One region of the Streptomyces sp. NPDC040432 genome, then DNA from elsewhere that is predicted to be linked to it. Evidence: riboswitches for the same ligand, from Rfam matches in the RefSeq annotation. Region 1 holds a riboswitch; the other holds the start of a gene.

Region 1 (3,404 bases):
ATGAAGCCGTAGCCCTTCTCCGCGTTGAACCACTTGACGGTGCCCTGAGCCATGCCCAACTCCCCTATTACTGGCCCTTGCGCAGGTCCGCACTTCGCGAACCCGGGTCAGAACTTGCGCCGGAACGCCTCGACCGGGGCTGAATGTATCCGCACCGCTGCTGTCTGCAACAGGTCAATCCGACGAGAAATCCGGACACGCGAAAACATTGAAATAGAGTGAAAATTTGCCATACTCCTGGGCAACTCGGGCCTGACAATCCACGCCAAAGCCCCATAGCGCGCGCACATGTTGACTCAATGTCAACCCTCGCCGGCCCCGCTCATATGCGGCGGGCAAGAACAGCGGAGGGGACTTCCCCAACCCTACCGCTACCAATCAAGCAGAATTGCCCCCTCCGCTTATTGACGGAGGGGGCAATTCAGAAATCGGTGGGCGACGGCCGTCGCCCGCGGGCGACGATCGGCGGCCCGTCCGGGACGATCAGCCGCCGGCGACGGCCGGGATGATCGAGACGCCGGCGCCGTCGGGCGTCGCCGTCTGCAACCCGCCCTCGAAGCGCACGTCGTCGTCGTTGACGTAGACGTTCACGAACCGGCGCAGCTTGCCCTGGTCGTCCAGGACGCGCGCGGCGATGCCCGGGTGGTTCTTCTCCAGGGAGTCGATGACCTCGGCCAGGGTCGCGCCCTCGGCCGGGACCTCGGCGACGCCGCCGGTGTAGGTGCGCAGGATGGTGGGGATGCGGACGTTGACGCTCATGGCGCTACCGCCTTTCCGGGTGTCGTGGGAAGGATCAGGCCAGGCCGGCGGCGCGGAACGCGTCCAGGCTCGGGCGGATGGTGGCGGTCTGGCCGCTGTCGGCGGCCACCGCCTCCAGGGTCTTCAGGCCGTCGCCGGTGTTCAGGATCACGGTGGTCAGCGTCGGGTCGAGCTGCCCGTTCTCGATGAGCTTCTTCGTCACGCCGACGGTGACGCCGCCCGCGGTCTCGGCGAAGATGCCCTCGGTCTGCGCGAGGATCTTGATGGCCTCGACGACCTGGGTGTCGTTGACGTCCTCGACGAACCCGCCGGTGCGCCGGGCGATGTCCAGGACGTACGGGCCGTCGGCCGGGTTGCCGATCGCGAGGGACTTGGCGATGGTGTTCGGCTTCTGCGGGCGGACCACGTCGTGACCGGCCTTGAAGGCGGTCGACACCGGGGAGCAGCCCTCGGCCTGGGCGCCGAAGATCTTGTACGGCTTGTCCTCGACGAGGCCGAGCTTGATCAGTTCCTGCAGACCCTTGTCGATCTTCGTCAACTGGGAGCCGGACGCGATCGGGATGACGATCTGGTCGGGCAGCCGCCAGCCGAGCTGCTCGCAGATCTCGTACGCCAGGGTCTTGGAGCCCTCGCCGTAGTAGGGGCGCAGGTTGACGTTGACGAAGCCCCAGCCCTCGCCCAGCGGGTCGCCGATGAGCTCGGAGCAGAAGCGGTTGACGTCGTCGTAGTTGCCCTCGATGCCGACGAGGTCGCCACCGTAGACACCGGCCATGACGACCTTGCCCTGCTCCAGGTCGTGCGGGATGAACACGCAGGACCGGAAGCCGGCGCGGGCGGCCGCGGCGCCGACGGCGCCGGCCAGGTTGCCCGTGGAGGAGCAGGAGAGGGTGGTGAAGCCGAAGGCACGGGCGGCCTCGACGGCGATGGCCACGACGCGGTCCTTGAAGGAGTGCGTCGGGTTGCCGGAGTCGTCCTTGACGTACAGCTTTCCGGTGACGCCCAGTTCCTTGGCCAGGTTGGCGGCGTCGACGAGCTTGGTGAAGCCGGGGTTCAGGTTGGGCTTGGAGGCCACGTCCGCCGGGACGGGCAGCAGCGGCGCGTAGCGCCAGATGTTGTCGGGGCCGGCCTCGATGGCGGCGCGCAGGGCCTCGGGGTTGCCCAGCGGCAGCTCGTAGGAGACTTCCAGCGGTCCGAAACACTCGACGCAGGCGAAAATGGGACCGAGCTCGAAGCGGGTTCCGCACTCACGACAGGAAAGGCCGGTGGCGGGTCCGAGATCAACGGACGCCTGCTCGGCAGAGGTGGCGACGGTCTGTGCAGCCATGATGGCGAGGCCCTTTCTCCTCATCTTCCCCATGGCGCACTTCGCCATGAGACGGAATTGGCACCTTCCCTAGCCGGGGACCTCGCGGGAGTGCGTCGCAGACGCATCGCGAGAACCGACTGGAGGGTTGCCGGGGCTTCAACGGGCCGTATCCCTCTGCCCCTCTGGATGAGCGGTATGGCACCGGACGGCGCGCTCCATGGCGTGTCCGGGCGTTTGTGCGCGGGACCCCCGGCATGCGGTGGGCCATCGCGTTGTTCAAGACTGTAACCGAAGGTCCGGGTGGTTGAGACAGCCGTCCGAACCGCGAGATGGATCACTTTTCGGTCCAAACCACCGATGAAGCAGGGAGTCCCGAGAGTGCTGGAAGAGGTGGAGCGCTGGCTGGCCGCCCGCTCCTGGTCCGCCGCCGACCGACCGCTCGACCAGCTCCTCGACCGGAAACGGGCGACGGGCACGACGGTCAGCGTGGTGCTGCCCGCGCTCGACGAGGAGGCCACCGTCGGGCGGATCGTCGAGGTGATCCGGCGCGATCTGATCGAGGGCCCGGCCGGCCCGCTCGTCGACGAACTCGTCGTGATCGATTCCGGCTCGTCGGACGGTACGGCGAAGGTCGCGGCCGCCGCCGGTGCCCGGGTGGTGCACCGCGACGAGATCCTCCCGCGCGTCCCGGCGCTGCCCGGCAAGGGCGAGGTGCTGTGGCGCTCGCTGCTGGCGACCACCGGCGAGGTCGTCTGCTTCGTGGACGCCGACCTGCGGGACTTCGACTCCGCCTTCGTGTCGGGGATCGTGGGTCCGCTGCTGACCGATCCGCAGGTCCAGTTCGTCAAGGCGATGTACGACCGGCCGCTGGGCGACGCCCCCGGCCAGGGCGGGCGGGTCACCGAGCTGGTCGCCCGCCCCCTGCTGAACCTGCACTGGCCGCGGCTGGCCGGCTTCGTGCAGCCACTGGGCGGCGAGTACGCCGTGCGCCGGTCCCTGCTGGAGCGGCTGCCGTTCCCCGTCGGCTACGGGGTCGAGCTGGGCCTGCTCGTGGACGCGCTGCACACGGTCGGGCTGGACGCGTTGGCCCAGGTCGACGTCGGTGTGCGGCTGCACCGCCACCAGGACGGGCAGGCGCTCGGCCGGATGGCGGCGGCGATCTACCGCACGGCGCAGCTGCGGCTCTCGCGCGGGCACCTCGTGCGGCCCGAGCTGACGCAGTTCGAGCGGGGGCCGGACGGTTTCGTGCCGCATACCTACCCGGTGGACACCGAGGAACGGCCGCCGATGGCCGGGATCGAGGAGTACGCGGGCCGTCGCGTGGCGTAATCCTCAGCGG
Region 2 (3,404 bases), on a different contig from region 1:
GACCCGTACCGCCTTCGGTGTGGCCTGGCTGACCTGGTACGTCATCCTGCTGATCGCCGGTGGAAACGACATGTTCGCGCAGTACTTCCACCTCTCGATCAACTCGATCACCTGGTTCGCCCGGATCGGCTTCTTCGTCGGCCCGGTCATCGCCTTCGTCATCACCAAGCGGATCTGCCTCGGCCTCCAGCGCCGGGACCGGGACAAGGTGCTGCACGGTCGCGAGACCGGCATCATCAAGCGCCTGCCGCACGGTGAGTTCGTCGAGATCCACGAGCCGCTCCCGCAGGGTCAGCTCCACACGCTCACCTCGTACACCACGTACGAGCCGGTCGAGATCGGCCCGACGGTCGACGAGAACGGTGTCGAGCGCAAGGTGAAGGCCACCGAGAAGCTGCGCGCGAAGCTCAGCAAGGGCTACTACGCCGAGGGCAACCAGATCCCGAAGCCCACGGTGGAGGAGTACAAGGAGATCCAGAGCGGCCACGGCCACCACTGATCCCCCGCACGACCGCTTGAGGGATTGATTTCGGTCAATCCTGGTGTCGCCACGGCGAGAGCCCCGTCCACTGTCCGGACGGGGCTCTTCGCCGTCCCCGGGGCTGGATAGGCTGGTCCCCTTCCCATTCGACGTGGCAACCTCACCAGGCAGCAGGAGCGGACCATGAACGTTGTGACCCCGGCAGGCGGCGACAGCGTGGCGGCCCGTGGCTGGCCGGGCATCCTCGACGCCCTGCTGACCGGTCGGAACCTCGGTGCGGACGACACCGCCTGGGCGATGGACCGCATCATGCGCGGGGAGGCCACCGACGCCCAGATCGCCGGCTTCGCCGTCGCGCTGCGGGCCAAGGGGGAGACCGTCGCGGAGATCAACGGGCTCGTGCGGGCCATGTACGAACACGCCAACCTGATCGAGGTCCCGGGCCGGACCGTCGACATCGTGGGCACCGGCGGCGACGGCGCCAAGACCGTCAACATCTCCACGATGTCGGCGATCGTCGTGGCCGGCACGGGCGCGAAGGTCGTCAAGCACGGGAACCGGGCGGCGTCCTCCGCGAGCGGTTCCTCCGACGTGCTGGAGAAGCTCGGTGTCAACCTCGACCTCACCCCCGCGCGCGTGGTCGAGGTCGCGGAGGAGGCCGGGATCACCTTCTGTTTCGCCGTCAAGTTCCACCCCGCGCTGCGCCACGTGGCGCCGGCCCGCAAGGAACTGGGCATCCGGACGACCTTCAACTTCCTCGGTCCCCTGACCAACCCGGCCAGGGTACGGGCCCAGGCCACGGGCGTCGCCGATCCCAGGGTGGCCCCCATCATGGCCGGGGTGCTGGCCGAGCGGGGCTCCTCCGCCCTGGTGTTCCGCGGTGACGACGGCTTCGACGAGCTGACCACCACGGCCACCTCCCGGGTGTGGTGGGTCCGCGACGGCTCGGTGACCGAGTCGTCCTTCGACCCCCGCGACATCGGCATCGAGCTCGTCGACGTCTCGCAGCTGCGGGGCGCCGACCCGTCGTACAACGCCGACGTCGCCCGCCGGCTGCTGGCGGGCGAGACCGGGGCCGTCCGGGACGCCGTACTGCTGAACTCGGCCGCGGCCCTGGTCGCGCTCGACCCGGGGACGGGCTCCCTGGAGGAGCAGCTCGCGGCGGGCGTGACCCGGGCGGCCGAGTCCATCGACTCGGGATCCGCTCGCGCCGCGCTGGAGCGCTGGGTGAAGGCGAGCAACGCCTGAGGCACGGTTTCGGCCAAGACCCCGGTCCGCATCGTGGACCGGGGTCTTGCGCACGGGAGATCGTGTGGCAGGATTCTGACCAGGTCACGAGTGACAGCGTTTAGGCCCCGGCTTGCTGTCCGGCAACCCTCCTTCCGTGGCGGGGTGCCCCGGGTGATGACCAGGCCGTAGGCAGCGAGGTCTACGGCAAGCGCGGATCCCTCGACACCAGGGGTCCTGGTCCTTCGAGGAGCGTTTTCCGTGAGCAAGCGAATGCGATAGGGCGACTCCGCCCCCACTTCACCCCTCGGACCGGGGCCGCTTCCGTGCACCCCGTGTCACTTCCGAGGGCTTTCCCGTACCCCGACGGCCGCAGCGCCGCATCCGCGTACGGGTACTCCGAAGCCATTCCGCCCTGCCTGCCGGGAGATACCGCCATGTCCGCATCCCTGAACGCCGCCGTCACCGCCGCCATCTCCACCGACACCGTCGTGTGCGCCGACGCCCCCGCCTGCGGCGAGCCGCTGGCCGTGCTCGGCCGCGACGTCACCGTCCCGCTCGTGACCGGTGGCGAGGTCACCTACGCCGCCCTGGACTACGCGGCCAGCGCCCCCGCTCTCCAGCGGGTCTGGGACGACGTCGCCGCGTACGCCCCCTACTACGGCAGCGTCCACCGCGGGGCCGGCTACCTCTCCCAGCTGTCCACCGACCTCTTCGAGCAGAGCCGCGTCGCCGTCGCCGAGTTCCTCGACTGCCGGCCCGCCGACCAGGTGGTCTTCACGCGGTCCACCACCGACTCCCTCAACCTGCTCGCCGCGGCCCTGCCGGCCGACTGCCAGGTGTTCGTCTTCGAGACCGAGCACCACGCCTCCCTGCTGCCCTGGACGAACGCCCGCGTCACCTACCTCAACGCCCCCCGCACCCCCGGCGAGGCCGTCGCCGGCCTGGAGCGGGCGCTCGCCGACCGCGAGCCGTACGGCCCGGCGCTGGTCTGCGTCACCGGCGCCTCCAACGTCACCGGCGAGCTGTGGCCGGTCAAGGAACTCGCCGCCGCGGCGCACGCCCACGGCGCGCGGATCGTGCTGGACGCCGCCCAGTTGGCCCCGCACCACCCCGTCTCCGTCCGGGACCTCGACGTGGACTGGGTCGCCTTCTCCGGCCACAAGCTCTACGCCCCCTTCGGCTCCGGGGTCCTCGCCGGCCGCGCCGACTGGCTCCAGGAGGCCGACCCGTACCTGGCCGGCGGTGGAGCCTCCCGCAAGGTGGCCCGCCGCGAGGACGGCGGCGTCGACGTCGAGTGGCACACCACCGCCGCCCGCCACGAGGCCGGCTCCCCGAACGTCATCGGCGTCTACTCGATCGCCTCCGCCTGCAAGGCCCTCAAGGAGGCCGGGTTCGAGAACCTGGTCGCCCGCGAGAACCACCTCATCGCCAAGGTTCGCGAGGGCCTCGCCGAGGTCCCGGCGGTCCGCGTCCTGTCCCTGTTCGGGGACGACGCCCCGCGCGTCGGAGTCATCTCCTTCGTGGTCGACGGCTGGAACAGCTCCCACTTCGCCGCCGCCCTGTCCGCCGAGTACGGCATCGGCGTCCGCGACGGCCTCTTCTGCGCCCACCCGCTCGTCCGCACCCTGCTCGGCAGCGAGCCGCAGGAGCCGGGCGAGTGCGGGGCGCCGGAGGCCGCGCCGGGGGAGCGCTC

What was found. Region 1 has a riboswitch for S-adenosylmethionine ahead of thrC (threonine synthase). Riboswitches for the same ligand answer to the same signal wherever they lie in the genome.
Region 2: linked by a shared signal. The riboswitch ahead of ACZ58N_RS11035 (aminotransferase class V-fold PLP-dependent enzyme) and the one ahead of thrC (threonine synthase) in region 1 are both predicted to bind S-adenosylmethionine.

Annotation. Positions count from the first base shown of each region.
Region 1 covers NZ_JBVIVP010000010.1:108,627-112,030, reverse strand. The annotation lists gene ACZ58N_RS21775 (cold-shock protein) at 1-53, opposite strand, end outside; gene ACZ58N_RS21770 (ubiquitin-like small modifier protein 1) at 484-759, opposite strand; gene thrC (threonine synthase) at 794-2,083, opposite strand; SAM riboswitch class I at 2,101-2,258, opposite strand; gene ACZ58N_RS21760 (glucosyl-3-phosphoglycerate synthase) at 2,444-3,394, shown strand.
Region 2 covers NZ_JBVIVP010000004.1:167,986-171,389, forward strand. The annotation lists gene qcrB (cytochrome bc1 complex cytochrome b subunit) at 1-499, shown strand, start outside; gene trpD (anthranilate phosphoribosyltransferase) at 665-1,729, shown strand; SAM riboswitch class IV at 1,812-1,928, shown strand; gene ACZ58N_RS11035 (aminotransferase class V-fold PLP-dependent enzyme) at 2,146-3,404, shown strand, end outside.